DNA from 2 places in the Pseudoalteromonas sp. BSi20495 genome. Region 1 is predicted to be linked to the other one. Evidence: predicted binding sites of a transcription regulator. Region 1 holds the regulator's gene; the other holds the start of a gene.
What was found. The regulator FliA, encoded in region 1, starts transcription of late flagellar genes. The targets are predictions, from matches to a motif close to CTAAAGNTNNNNNNNNNNNNGCCGATA.

Region 1 (7,658 bases):
CCCGCCCATAGCTTCATAAACGCGTCCTGCCTCTAATAAACGGTCGCGTTCTAATAATAAATCAATTTCAAGTGTATCGCGCAGCTTTTGCTCAGAGCAACCATCAACAAGTAAGCTAAGACCTTTAGCTGCATATGGATCGGGATGAGTTAAGGCCTCATTTTCAAGTGCTAAGTAGCCTTCTTGTCGTGCTTTGTGAGACCATTGTTTAACTTGTTCGATCGCTTCGTCTACATCATGCTTTGGCGAAATAAAAACCCAGTGGCTTATTTTTAGCATTTTTTTAAAAGTACTAGATGATGTTTGCAACATCACAGCGCCAAGCGTACCACCAACTACGATTATAAGTGCTGGTCCATTGAATAACGCAGAGACAACACCGCCTTCTAAAGAATAACCTATCGCTATAGCGCCTAACGCAATAAATAAACCTAATATAGAAAGCTTATCCACAACCAATCTCTTTTTTAATCCTTAGAGCGATATCATCTAGAGCAAGACTTTCACTTGCTAAGCCAGCACTTGCAACCGCCTGTGGCATACCGTAAACAACACAACTTTTTTCGTCTTGTGCCCAAATAGTGGCGCCAGTCTGCTTCAACATTCGAGCACCATCACGCCCATCAGCCCCCATACCAGTAAGAACAATAGCCAGTACGTCACCTTGACAAGCTTTTGCAACGCTTGCAAAAGTCACATCAACACTTGGTTTATATGTTATTCGCTCACTGTTATCTTCAAATACGCGCAATGTTTTTGAAGACCCACGCCCCTCAACCATCATTTGTTGGCCACCTGGAGCCAAGTATGCAGTCCCTGGTTGTAATCGATCCCCTTGTTGAGCTTCCTTTACTTTTATCTGGCATAAACCATTTAAACGCGAAGCAAATGCAGGTGTGAATGCGGCAGGCATATGCTGAATTAATAATATAGGATGCGGGAAATTTGCTGGTAATTGAGTTAATATTGTTTGTAATGCAACGGGTCCGCCAGTCGATGTACCAATAGCAACAAGTTGATATTTTTTACCACTAGCATGAACGGAGGCGTTAGAATTCGTACGTTGAAAGCTTCTATCTGGCTGCTTTAACGTTGCCGTGTTCCTTAATGAACTTGGAGTCGCTAATGGCATACTTTGCGGTTTAGCTGGTGTTATGGGCTTGAATGTACGGGGAACCCTTCTTCGACCAATTTCTTTCACTTTAGCTTGTAAAAGCTTTATTGCATCTTCATTGTTACGTGCAATATCTTCGAATTTTTTCGGTAAAAAATCCATTGCTCCGGCATCTAATGCATCAAGCGTTGCCGTTGCACCATCTCGAGTTAGTGAAGAAAACATCAAAATTGGTGTCGGATTACTCGACATTATTTCTTTAACTGCGCTAATACCGTCAAGCACAGGCATTTCTACATCCATTGTAATCATGTCAGGGCGTAGTTCAGCTGTTTTTTCAACAGCTTCTCTGCCATTCACAGCAAAACCTATTACTTTTATATCGCTGTCTTGCTCAAGTATTTCGCTCACTCTGCGGCGAAAAAAGCTAGAATCATCAACAACTAAAACTTTAACGGCCATTTAGCTCTCTTATTAAATTGAAGTGTAGGGCACTTTTACAGTGCACCTACTTTATTTATTATCAGCCCGCGTAATGTTTTAACATATTTGGTACATCTAAAATAAGTGCAATACCACCATCGGAAGTAATTGTAGCACCAGCCATACCGGGTGTTCCTTGTAATAAAGCATCAAGAGGTTTTATTACAACTTCCTCTTGCCCTATTAACGAATCTACGACAAAGCCTACTTGTTGTGTACCAATTTGGACAATAACTACATGACCATGTGCTTTACGCTGAGAGCGGTCAGCGCCTTTAACTAGCCAATGCTCAAGATAAAACAATGGAATTGCTTTTTTGCGCACAATAATTGTCAATTGACTATCAACAACATTCGTTTTAGTTAAATCGAGGTGGAATATTTCGCTAACACCCGCAAGTGGTAATGCAAATGTTTGCTCTCCAACAACAACCATTAAGGTCGGCAAGATAGCGAGAGTTAATGGTACTTTTATCTCTAAAGTAGTCCCAACACCTAACTCTGACTGAATACTTACTGAGCCATTAAGTTGGGTAATTTTGGTTTTAACTACATCCATACCAACGCCACGACCTGAAATATCCGAAATCTCTTCTTTTGTTGAAAAACCAGGTGCAAAAATTAAATTATATGCTTCAGTATCAGAAAGCCGGCTTGCTTGGTCGTGATCAAGAACACCTTTACTAATCGCTATTTTTTTCAGCTTCTCAGCATCCATACCAGCACCATCATCTTTAATGGTAAGTAAAATATGATCGCCTTGCTGAGATGCTGATAACGTAACAGTACCTGTTCTTGGTTTTCCAGCAGCCTCACGAAAATCTGGCATTTCAATACCGTGATCAACAGAGTTACGCACTAAATGCACTAAAGGGTCGGCTAATGCCTCAACCAAATTTTTATCTAAATCAGTCTCTTCACCAACTAATAATAGATTAATGTCTTTATTTAAGCTGCGTGCTAAATCACGAACAACTCGAGGAAATCGGCCAAACACTTTTTTAATTGGTTGCATGCGGGTTTGCATAACCGCACCTTGAATATCAGCAGTAACAACATCTAAGTTAGATATAGCTTTACCCATTGCTTCGCTTTCAGAATTCGTAGCCAAGCTAACTAAGCGGTTACGAACAAGTACCAATTCACCGACCATATTCATAATTTGATCTAAGCGTTTAGTGTCAACACGCACTGTCGTTTCAGCAGTTGGTGCAGTAGCCTTTTTTGGAGCTGCAGCAGGTGCTTTAGCAGCTGTTTTTTCAGCAGGTTTTGCAGGTACTGGTTTTGATGCTTCAACTTTTGGTACTGGGGCTGCTTTGGGCTTAGGAACAGCTTGTTTTGCGGCTGGTTTTTCAGCAATCGCAGGAGTGCTTTCTAAAGATTTAGGTGCAGTTCCCTTACCATGAAGTTCATCTAACAGTGATTCAAATTCATCATCACTGATATCATCGTTCGATGAATCTGTATTGTTAGTCGAAGGCGATGGCTTTTGTACATCAGGTGTAACATTACTTTCTTGCGCTGCAACAGAGCCGAAACTGCCAACACCATGAAGCTCGTCTAGTAAATTATCAAACTCATCGTCTGTAATATCACCATTCAAATCATGACTATTTGTGGGGGCTTTTACTGCCGATTCTTGGCTTGTACCATGTAATTCATCAAGTAGGTTTTCAAACTCATCCTCTGTAATTTCATCAATTTGAGAGTCAGTTTCAGATGAAGTTGGACCACTAAACAGCTCATCAAAAGCAAAAGGGTCCGCACCATCAGTACTGGGAGTTTGTGCTTCAGCGGCTTCTTCTTGAGGCTGTTCTACAACAACTTCAGGAGAAGTACCTGATAACTCGTCTTCTGTGGGGGGGAGACCTAACTTATGTAAAACTTCAAGTAGTTGAGGATCCGCAGGTTCTGGTTTATCACGATTTTGAATCGTCGCAAACATTTCATTGATAGTATCAAGTGCTTGTAAGATAACATCCATTAGCTCAGAATTAACAGAACGAACGCCTTGCCTTAACAAGTCGAATACATTTTCTGCGCCGTGACATGCGTCAACAAGCTCAGTCATAGCTAAGAATCCAGCACCGCCTTTTACGGTATGAAAGCCTCTAAATATAGCATTTAGCAACTCGGTATCTTCTGGATTGTTTTCCAGTTCAACTAACTGTTCAGATAAAAGCTCAAGGATTTCTCCTGCTTCTACAAGAAAGTCTTGTAAAATATCTTCATCGACTTCAAACATGCAGTTACTCTCCTCTTAGAAGCCCAAACTTGATAAAAGATCATCGACTTCATCTTGATCAGACACAACATCATTACGTGATTCTTTATCAATAATAGGCCCTTCAGGACCTGCTAATGTTTCTGGGTCAACTGGGTCATCTATTTTTTGTGGTTTTAGGGTGACTGCTTTACTGATATCTTGTTCAGAAAAAGCAGTTAAAAGATGAAGTAAGCTTTCTTCAACTTCCCTAACAAGTTCTATAATTCGGCGAATTACTTGACCTGTCAAATCTTGATAATCTTGGGCCATTAATATGTTAGTCATGAAGCTTTGTAACTCATCAGTTTTATGATGAGAACTGCTCATGAATTTATCAATGCTGTGGCACAGTACTTTAAATTCACCGAGTTCAATTTCACGACTCATTAGACGGTCCCATGTCGGTTTGATATGGGATATTTCATCAGCTAACTGTTGTGCTATCGGTAAACTCGCCTCAACCGCATCCATGGTTTTATTTGCAGCATTTTCTGTCATCTCAATGACATAATTAAGCCGTTTTTTAGCATCAGGTATAGCGTCGTTAGTGAGATCTGTTAGGCGCGTGTCTAGCTCAAAGCCTTTTAAAGCTTCATGTAGTTGACGCGTCAACTTTCCCACTTCGTCAAATATTTCTGACTGCTCTTTAGATGCAGTATCTAAAATTAGTTGATCAGCTTTATCATGTTCGCCATTTTCTAAAAAAGTGACGAGCTGACGAGCTTGTTCTAACGTTATCCGAGGCGCAGCAGGTGCTGGCATAAGCCTTTCCCCTATTATTAACCTAAGCGTTCGAACACTTTTTCTAATTTAGTTTTTAATGTGCCAGCTGTAAATGGTTTTACAATATAGCCATTAACACCAGCTTGAGCCGCTGCTATTATTTGTTCTTTTTTAGCTTCAGCTGTCACCATTAAAACAGGAAGGTGTTTTAATTTATCGTCAGCCCTTATCGCTCTCAAAAGATCAATACCTTGCATTCCTGGCATGTTCCAATCTGTTACCACAAAATCAAAAACTTGATTTTGTAACATGGGTAAGGCTGTAGAGCCGTCATCCGCTTCTTGGACGTTGGTAAAGCCTAAGTCGCGCAATAGATTTTTAATAATACGTCTCATTGTCGAAAAATCATCAACAACAAGAATTTTCATGTTTTTATCCAAAACATCCTCCAGTGAGGTCTTAACCTGTATTTACTTACTACTAGTTTATCCAGTCATTGATTTTTGCTTTTAGCTTAATCATCGCCTGACCATGTATCTGACTTACACGCGATTCACTTACATCGAGTATATGTCCAATTTCTTTTAAATTCATTTCATCGTTATAGTACAAAGAAAGTACCATTGCGTCTCGCTCTGGTAATGACTTGATAGCATTTAATAATGATTCATTAAATCGTTCATTTTTAACGTTATTAAACGGTTTGTCTAGCGTTAAATCTTGGCCCGCCGTGGTAATAACATCTTCATCGACCCCGAGGTCTTCGATGCCTAACACTTTACTTGTGTTTACATCGTTTAAAATATGATGGTACTCATTTAACGAAATTTCAAGTTTTTCAGCAACTTCTATATCGGTTGGTTCACGATTCAAGCTACTTTCTAATCCAGCAATCGTCTCGGCTACAAGACGGCTTTTTCTATGAACCGACCGAGGAGCCCAGTCACCACGGCGCATTTCATCAAGCATGGCACCGCGAATTCGTATTCCCGCGAACGTTTCAAAACTTGCGCCTTTGGTTGCATCAAAGTTTTTTGATGCTTCAATTAGGCCTATCATACCCGACTGAATTAGGTCATCGAGTTGGACACTTGGAGGCAAACGAGCAATTAAATGACATGCCACTTTTTTGACTAGCGATGCATGTTTTTCAACAATCACATTTAAATTTTGTGTTGATTGATATCCCATAGCTCTATTTACCAATGTTGTCATAATTAGCCGTTAACTAGCTTCTCAATAAAAAACTCTAAATGTCCTGAAGGTTGGTTAGGTATAGGCCATTTCACTGCTCTTGTCGCCAGTGCTTTAAAGGCAACTGAAGCAGGAGAACTAGGAAAAAGTTCTACAATCACTTTTTGACGGCGAGTTGCCTTACGCATATTTTCGTCATAAGGGATTGTTGCAACCAACTCCATTGACACATCTAAAAATCGGTCCGTTACTTTTGAAAGTTTTGCAAATAACTCATGACCTTCACGCATACTACGAACCATATTAGCTACAATTTTGAATTTATACACCCCATGCTCACGACTTAACACTTTAATAAGTGCATAAGCATCTGTGATTGAAGTCGGTTCGTCGCACACTACAACCATTACATCTTGAGCAGCACGAGAAAAGCTCAGTACCATATCTGAAATACCCGCAGCGGTATCTACAATTAAGATATCAAATTCGGTATTTAATTCGCTAAAAGCGCGTATAAGGCCTGCATGTTCAGACGGTGATAATTCCACCATACTCTGAGAACCAGAGGTCGCTGGTACAATTTTAATTCCTGCAGGACCTTCAACTAAAATCTCATCGAGTTCACACTCACCAGAAAGTACATGTGATAAATTACGTTCAACCCGTAATCCGAGCATCACATCACAGTTCGCTAGACCTAAGTCGGCATCAAGTACTAAAACTCGATTACCTTGCTGGCCTAATGCTATTGCCGTGTTAAGTGAAACATTTGTTTTACCTACACCACCCTTGCCACCAGTAACAGCGATAACTTTTACGCCGTTGTTATTGTTTTGACTCATTTTGCGCAGGCCGCTTGCTTGATCTAATACTGTGTTAATCATACATCCCTACTGTGCTCGACGCCACTGCTTGGTGTCGTGAATGTTGTGCTTTTATTCTTTTCAAATACAATTGCTCAGCTTTTTTTACTAGTTTTTCTGCATTTGCAACACGAATGTCTTCTGGAACTCGTTGACCATTAGTAAGATACCCTATTGGAAGGCGATTTTGAATCGCAATACTAATAATCTCACCTAAACTTAAAGATTCATCCAACTTGGTGAAAATACAACCACTTAACTGCACTTTTTTGAAATGTCGTACTGTTTCTTGCAAGACATTTATTTGCGCTGTTGCACTTAATACTAAATAACTACGAATATCAACACGTTGATTGCGCATAAGCGTATTCAATTGCTCTGTTAAACGTAAGTCTCGTTGACTCATACCTGCTGTATCAATTAATACTAGACGTTTATTTCGTAAATGGTATAAAACTTCAGCTAATTCATTAGCATCTTTAACCTGCTTTACTCCACAACCGATAATTCGACCGTATGTTGCAAGTTGCTCATAAGCACCAATTCTGTATGTATCGGTGGTTATTAGCGCCACTTTATCTGCACCGTATTTCTGTGCGCCTAAAGCAGCCAACTTTGCAACTGTTGTCGTTTTCCCCACACCAGTAGGGCCTACCAATGCGTAAACACCACCTTGACGTAGTATTTCATTATTCGTAGTTTGCATCTGGTCTTCGACCATTGTTAACAAAGCCTTCCAACCTTGTTGGCGAGATACGTCATCAGGTACAAAACACGCCATTTGTTCTGCAACTTCTTTATCGATTCCCATACCAACTAAACGGTCAATCATACAAGCACGTGTGGGGTCACGGCGTGCCATATCTTGCTGCATTAAACCTGACACTTGGTGCTCTAGCAATTGACGAATAGCGTTCATTTCTTCACGCATTGACGTCATTTCTTCACTTTCATTATTTTTAACGTGCGCTTGAGGTGTTACGGGGCTATCTAGATCATCAAAATCACGATCTAG
Region 2 (7,658 bases), on a different contig from region 1:
TGAATCAGTTTGCTCAGGAACAATTAAACCGAGATACATCGAATAAAACTTTCTTTGAGCAATTTGTGGTAGAAGCTAATCGTGTTGATACTTTATTTTCTGAAGAATCGAATAGTTTATCTACAAGCGTTAACTCTTTATTTAACAATGTTCAAGGAGCACTTAACCAGCCATCTTCAACGGTTTCGCGTTCGCTAGTGATGACTGATGCTGAAAATTTAATAAATCAAATGGATAGGCTTTCAGGAATTGTGTTCGATCAAAAAAATATAGTAAACGAACAGCTCGAAATTTTCACTGATGAAGCTAATGGGTTAGTTCAGAAAATAAGCACGTTGAATCAAGATATTGCTGCTGTAAATGGTACTAATAATGCAGCTGATGCTAGCTCTACATATAATGAGCGCGATAAAGCTATTCGTGACCTGTCAGAACTTATAGATATAGAAACACTTGATGGCCCCAACGGTGAAAAGCTTGTTTTTATGGGTACAGGTGAAGCAGTAGTTATGCAGAATGGTTCTTTTAATTTATTTTCCATGCGAGGTGACCCAGATCCTAATTTTAAAGAGCTTAAGCTTGATGTTAATGGTGGTAAAGTTGTGCCTCTCGAAGTTGATACAAGTAAATTGAAAGGAAAAATTGGCGGCTTACTTGCATTTAGAGACGATATTTTAGTACCAGCACAAAATCAAATTGGTCAAATGGGATTGGCTATTGCAGATTCTTTTAATGAGCAAAATAAGCTTGGTATGGATGCTAATGGTGAGTTAGGTGGCAATATATTTAATATACCTGCAGTCGGCGGTTATGCTTATGCAGCCAATACTGGTGGTTCAACCATGACAGCAACGCTCGAGCCAGGTAAGAGTAGTGAATTGCCGGCAAGTGATTTCATAGTTACATATACTAGTGGCACAACAGTAGAAATTCAGCCGGTTGATAATAAAGGTGAACCGCTGGGTAACCCTTCAACAGCAAATATAGTTGCTGGAGTTATAGATTCATCTACTATTACCAGTGGTGAGTCATATGGGTTACAGATTAATGTGTCGGGGACCGGAAATACAGGTGATCAGTTTCAAATAAAGCTTAATTCAGAAGCTGCTGCAAGTATGTCTTTGACAACAGGGCGTGGTGAAGATTTAGCATTAGCCGCACCAATTAGAACCGCCAACGATATTAATAATACAGGTTCTGCAACAATTACTGTGGGTGAAGTTACGGATGTTACAACAGGCAGTTTTAGTTCTTCTCCAGTTGGGCTTACAAATGGGCCTATTTCGATAGTTAAAACAGCCAACTTGGATGAATATACAGTATCAGATGGAGTTAATACCAGTACATTTACGATAACGCCTCCGGCAGAGAATATGTTACAGCAAGCAGGTAATGGATTTGAATTATATGGTTTCGATTTTGATTTAGAAGGCACAACTGCTACGGGTGATACCTTCACATTAGAATTTAACGAAGGTGGCTTCGATGATAATCGAAATGGTTTAAAGCTTGCTGAATTACAAAGTGGAGAGTTAGTTCGTCAAAATGTGGTTTCGGGTACGAATGCAGATAACCATAAAACATTTAATCAAGCTTACGCGGGATTAGTAAGTGATATTGGTGTGGTAACCAGCCAGGCGAAAACAAATGGTGAGGCGTTTGAAGCACTCGCTCAACAATCAGAAGCATGGTACGAATCACTCTCGGGAGTGAATCTAGATGAGGAGGCTGCTAATTTATTACGTTTTCAACAATCTTATGCAGCCTCAGCACAAGTTTTAGCGACGGCCCGTACCATTTTTGACACTTTACTTAGTGCTGCGAGGTAGTTATGCGCTTATCAAATAATTTAATGTATCAAAATAGTTTGAATTCAATTTTAAATAATCAACAAAGCGTAAACAAAGCGCAAGAGCAAGTTAATACACAAAAGCGAGTTTTAACAGCTTCGGATGATCCGTCGGCTTCGGCTCGTGCTTTGCAGTATACAGATCGTATACAAAGTAATGAGCAATACACTAAAAATATTACAATGCTCACTAGCCGTTTAAATATAGAGGAAGCAGCTCTCAAAGGAATTAAAAGTGCACTTGAAAAAGCACATACATTGACTATTCAAGCAGGTAATGGCGCATATGATGATGTCGACAGAGAGTCTATAGCTGAAGAAATAAAAGCACTTCAAAGTAGCGTGCTAGATTTAATGAATTCTAAAACAGAAGATGGAAAATATATATTTTCAGGCTATCAAGATAATACTCAGACTTATGCACTTGAGTCATCAACAGGTATATATGTATATGGTGGGGATCAAGGTGAACACAAGATAAAAATAGCTGAAGGTGTTGATATAAAATCGAGCGATAATGGTTTTGATGCATTTGAAAAAGTGGACGCTCGATTAAATGTTACATCAAATGACGGAACTGTGATTGGTGGTATAACGAGTGCTAAAGTCTTTGTAACAGAACAAGGGCAATTTGACTTATTTCATAAATCTAATTTTGACCCAGATCCCGCGGCTCCTATTGGCTCAAATACAATAAATGTTATAACAACTGTGGGTACTCCAAATACTTATCAAATTGAACAGAGTGGAACAATATTGGCGGCAGGTGACTTTGGTGGTTCCAAGATTAGTTTTGCAGGTCTAGAAATTAGTATATCTCCAGTTGCCAGCGGACAAGTTGATTTTGCGTTAGAAGCTCCTAAAAAAGAGAATGTGTTAAATTCAATGAATGAATTAATTGCAGGATTAACGAACCCTAGCCTAACACAAGAAGAATTTAAGGAAGTTCTTGCTGACTCACTAGTACAGATAAATAATGCAAAGAACAATGTATCGCTTACTCAAGCAGGTCTTGGAGGTCGAATTAATACAGCAGACAAAGTACAGCAGTCAAATACTGATTTAGATATCAATAACAAATCGTCAAGATCTGGCTTAGTTGATATTGATATAACTGAAGCTATTACAGAACTTACAAAGCAAGAAACAGCTCTTCAAGCATCTCAGGCAACCTTTGGCCGTTTAGCCAACCTTTCATTATTTGATTATCTATAATTTTACAAAGAATAAGGCAACAACTTGCCTTATTCGAATCTTTCCCTTCTTTTTAAGATTATCCCCTTTAAATTTAGCTACTTGGTTTTTATTATTAAAAATAAACAAGTGTTTTCTATCGTGTTATTTAATTTACTGAAATAGGTAAAACCATTAAATTACAGTTAGTTAAAAATAAAGAATAAAAAAATTAAAAAAAGCTAAAGGATTTTTTAAAGGGACCGATAACTTAATTAACCAAGCAAAGCGTTGAAATAACAACTACTGCTTAATCTAGTAAGTTTGAGAGTAAATGATAAGTTTACTTCGGGAGAGATATTATGGCTTTATATGTAAATACAAATGTTAGTGCATTAAACGCACAAAGACAATTAAGCAATTCTGGTAACGCATTAGATACATCATTCCAACGTTTATCATCTGGTATGCGCATCAATAGCGCAAAAGATGATGCAGCGGGACTTCAAATTTCAGACCGTCTAACCGCACAAGTTAATGGCTTAAATCAAGGTAACCGTAACGCAAACGATGGTATTTCTTTAGCACAAACTGCTGAGGGAGCACTTGATGAAGTAACATCAATGTTTCAACGTATTCGTACACTTGCTCAACAAGCATCAAATGGTTCTAATACAGATGAAGATAGGTTAGCGATACAAGAAGAGATTCGCTCTTTATCATCAGAGGTGAACCGTGTTGCAGAAGATACGACGTTTGGTGGTCAGAACTTACTTGATGGTAGTTATGATGCTAATTTCCAAGTCGGTGCTGATGCAGTGCAAACTATTGGTTTTAGTATGCAAAATGTAGGTGCTACTGCAGGTGTAAACAGTGTATCAGCTAATGGTGGTTTTACAATGTCTGGTATTGCTGTTGTGGCAAGTGCTGTTACAGGTAATCGCTTATCAGGACTTGCTGAAGGTGCTTCTGATATCGGTGGTGCAGCACTAACTACAGATACATTTGCCGCGTCATTCGTAGCTACAGCTATTAGTGTATCTAGCCAAGCAAATGCACAAGTAGTATTTGCAGGCATGGATTCTTTAATTGCGGTAGTAGATAAAAAACGCGCTGAGTTAGGTGCGGTTCAAAACCGTTTTCAATCAACGATTCGTAACCAATCGAATATATCAGAAAACTTATCAGCGGCACGTTCTCGTATTAAAGATACTGACTTTGCTGCAGAAACAGCTAATTTAACCAAGATGCAGATTTTACAACAGGCTAGCCAAACAATTTTAGGTCAAGCAAATCAGCGTCCACAGGCTGCATTAAGCTTACTAGGTTAATCGGTGAAGGTTTAACAGAAAGATTAGTCAAAGTATTGACGAAGAAGAATAAAAGCGCCTTTGTTTAATGGGGTATTAACAAAGGCGCTACAGGATTTTTCAAGCGGAGGCTTTAAATCCCAACAGTTCTTACATTTGCAGAACACATAAACATAAGCATAAACTATGCCATTAGTTTATGAAAGTTAACCCACTCTCAAACTTATCAGATCATAAGGCCCGTAAGGGCCTTATTACTCTTTTTTATTATAATACTACTATTTTAGCCTGCCCAATCACAAACCAAGCGTTGTCTAATGGCTGCTTGTATACTTCTTTATTTTAGTTAACTAAAGTTGGCCTAATGTTTGCTTATGTATTTGTAAGTTTATTATTAACTTACAAAGTGGCAGATAGTTGCCCCTAGGCATGAGTTATGCGTACATATCTAGTCACTTTGTCAAATATCCACTTTCTTTCGAATGAGATAGTGACTTAACTTTGACAGATAAGAAGAGAGTATATTATGGCTTTATATGTAAATACCAATGTGAGCGCACTAAATGCACAGAGACAACTTGATAGAAGCGGTGGAGATTTAGACACGTCTTTTAAACGCCTTTCTTCGGGTCTTCGCATAAATAGTGCAGCTGATGATGCTGCTGGATTACAAATTTCAGACCGTTTACAATCGCAAATACTTGGCCTTAATCAAGGGAACCGAAATGCGAATGATGGTATATCTTTAGCCCAAACGGCAGAAGGTGCAATGGATGAAATTACGTCTACCTTTCAGCGTGTCCGTACTCTTGCACAACAAGCTTCGAATGGTTCGAATACAGATGAAGACCGCTTAGCAATTCAAGAAGAAATACGTCAATTATCTGATGAAGTAAACCGTATTGCTACAGATACGACATTTGGCGGCCAAAGTTTACTTGATGGTAGTTACTCAGCAAGCTTTCAAATTGGTGCTGATGCAGTGCAAACTATAGGTTTTAGCATGCAAAATGTTGGTGCTACTGCAGCAGTTAATAGTGTGTCAGCTAATGGTGGGTTTACTTTGTCAGGTATCGCAGGTATCGCAAGTGCGGTTTCAGGACAGCGCTTATCGGGGTTAGCTGAAGGTGTATCTGATATCGGTGGGGCCGCTTTAACAACAGATACTTTTGCGGCAACATTTATCGCAAGTAATATAAGTGTTTCAAGCCAAGTTAACGCGCAATTAGTTTTCGCCGGTATGGATGCACTTATTGCAGTTGTTGATAAAAAACGTTCAGAGTTAGGTGCTGTGCAAAACAGATTCCAGTCAACTATTCGTAACCAAGCTAATATTTCTGAAAACTTATCTGCAGCTAAATCGCGTATTAAAGATGCTGATTTTGCGATGGAAACGGCTAATTTAACCAAAAACCAAATATTACAACAAGCAAGTCAAACTATTTTAGGGCAGGCTAACCAACGTCCTCAAGCGGCGCTTAGTTTACTTCAAGGTTAACAATATAGGCGTAAATAAAAATTAAATACAAATAAAGCTAAAGCTTTTGCTTTAATGGGCGATAAATGATTTAGAGGACTAAAAATCCAGTACTCTAAATCTCGGATTATAACAGGGTAGGGGTATCCCGTTATAATCCATCGAACTTTGAAGCGGAGGCTATTATGGCTTTATATGTAAATAGTAATGTGAGTTCTTTGAACGCACAAAGACAACTAAGTAACTCTAGTAATGCGTTAGATACATCATTTCAACGTTTATCGTCTGGTATGCGTATTAATAGTGCAAAAGATGATGCTGCAGGTATGCAGATTTCAAACCGTCTAACATCGCAAGTTAATGGTTTGGACCAAGGGAATCGAAATGCTAACGATGGTATTTCACTTGCGCAAACTGCTGAGGGAGCGCTTGACGAAGTAACATCAATGTTCCAGCGTATCCGTACACTTGCTCAACAAGCATCAAATGGCTCGAATACTGATGAAGACCGTTTAGCTATCCAAGAAGAGATTCGTTCACTATCATCAGAAGTTAACCGTGTTGCAGAAGATACAACGTTCGGTGGTCAAAACCTGTTAGATGGTAGCTATGACGCTCAATTTCAAGTTGGTGCTGATGCAGTGCAAACTATTGGTTTTAGTATGCAAAATGTAGGTGCTACTGCAGGTGTAAACAGTGTGTCAGCTAATGGTGGTTTTACAATGTCTGGTATTGCTGTTGTGGCAAGTGCTGTTACAGGTAATCGCTTATCAGGACTCGCTGAAGGTGCTTCTGATATCGGTGGTGCAGCACTCGCTACAGATACATTTGCCGCGTCATTCATAGCAACAGCTATTAGTGTATCTAGCCAAGCAAATGCACAAGTAATATTCGCAGGTATGGATTCTCTTATCGCTGTAGTTGATAAAAAACGTGCTGAGTTAGGTGCGGTTCAAAACCGTTTCCAATCAACGATTCGCAACCAATCAAATATCTCTGAAAACTTATCAGCGGCTAAGTCACGTATTCAGGATACAGATTTCGCGCAAGAAACAGCTAACTTAACTAAGATGCAAATCTTACAACAAGCTAGTCAAACAATTCTAAGCCAAGCAAATCAGCGTCCACAGGCTGCTCTATCTCTTTTAGGCTAACTGATTTGAACTATAGGCCACTTTAGATTAAGCAAATTGTCCAAATGTGGCTTATAGTACTTATAAATGTTTCGAGGGTGCCGAAATGATTGATTTAAACTCTACACAAAAAACAACAGATGGATTACATACTGCGAGTAATTTTGTTACCAAAGAAGCAGTAAAGAAAGAAAAGCTTGAAAAAGGTACTGATTTAACAGCTAGAGAAGCTGTTGATATTAAAACTGCACAAAAGCTTGAAGAGAAAAAAGATAATGATTTATTTGTTGAAGTAAAAGAAAATTTAGAAAAGCTAAATGAGTATATCCCTTTAACATCAACTAATTTAAAATTTGAGTTTGATGAACGAGGGGATTTTCCTATTATCAAAGTACTTGATAAAAGTAACGATGAAATAATAAGAGAAATCCCTACAGAAGAGTTCAGGGAAATAGCTAAAGCTTTAGATGAATTTGCCGATAAACTAATTAATAAGGGTTTACTGTTTAATAAAACAGTCTAAGCCATTCAGCTATTTAGGATTATATTATGCCTCTTATTACATCTGCGGGTATTGGCTCAGGCCTTGATTTAGAAAGTATTATTTCAGCTTCGGTGGATGCTGAAAATGTGCCTAAGATGAATGCCTTTGCTGCAAAGGATGAGGCGCTTCAAGTTGAGTTATCAGCTATCGGTGAAGTTAAATCTGCATTGTC

Region 2: a site for FliA is predicted at 4,683-4,709, ahead of P20495_RS11225 (flagellin). Genes of this name have one in related genera too.

What each region holds. Positions count from the first base shown of each region.
Region 1 covers NZ_BADY01000083.1:19,967-27,624, reverse strand. The annotation lists gene P20495_RS08570 (flagellar motor protein) at 1-453, opposite strand, end outside; gene P20495_RS08575 (chemotaxis response regulator protein-glutamate methylesterase) at 446-1,576, opposite strand; gene P20495_RS08580 (chemotaxis protein CheA) at 1,638-3,842, opposite strand; gene P20495_RS08585 (protein phosphatase CheZ) at 3,858-4,625, opposite strand; gene cheY (chemotaxis response regulator CheY) at 4,643-5,026, opposite strand; gene P20495_RS08595 (RNA polymerase sigma factor FliA) at 5,067-5,777, opposite strand; gene P20495_RS08600 (MinD/ParA family protein) at 5,804-6,664, opposite strand; gene flhF (flagellar biosynthesis protein FlhF) at 6,657-7,658, opposite strand, start outside.
Region 2 covers NZ_BADY01000065.1:4,789-12,446, forward strand. The annotation lists gene P20495_RS11240 (flagellar basal body rod C-terminal domain-containing protein) at 1-1,829, shown strand, start outside; gene flgL (flagellar hook-associated protein FlgL) at 1,832-3,064, shown strand; gene P20495_RS11230 (flagellin) at 3,385-4,353, shown strand; gene P20495_RS11225 (flagellin) at 4,859-5,830, shown strand; gene P20495_RS11220 (flagellin) at 5,995-6,963, shown strand; gene P20495_RS11215 (flagellar protein FlaG) at 7,049-7,465, shown strand; gene fliD (flagellar filament capping protein FliD) at 7,492-7,658, shown strand, end outside.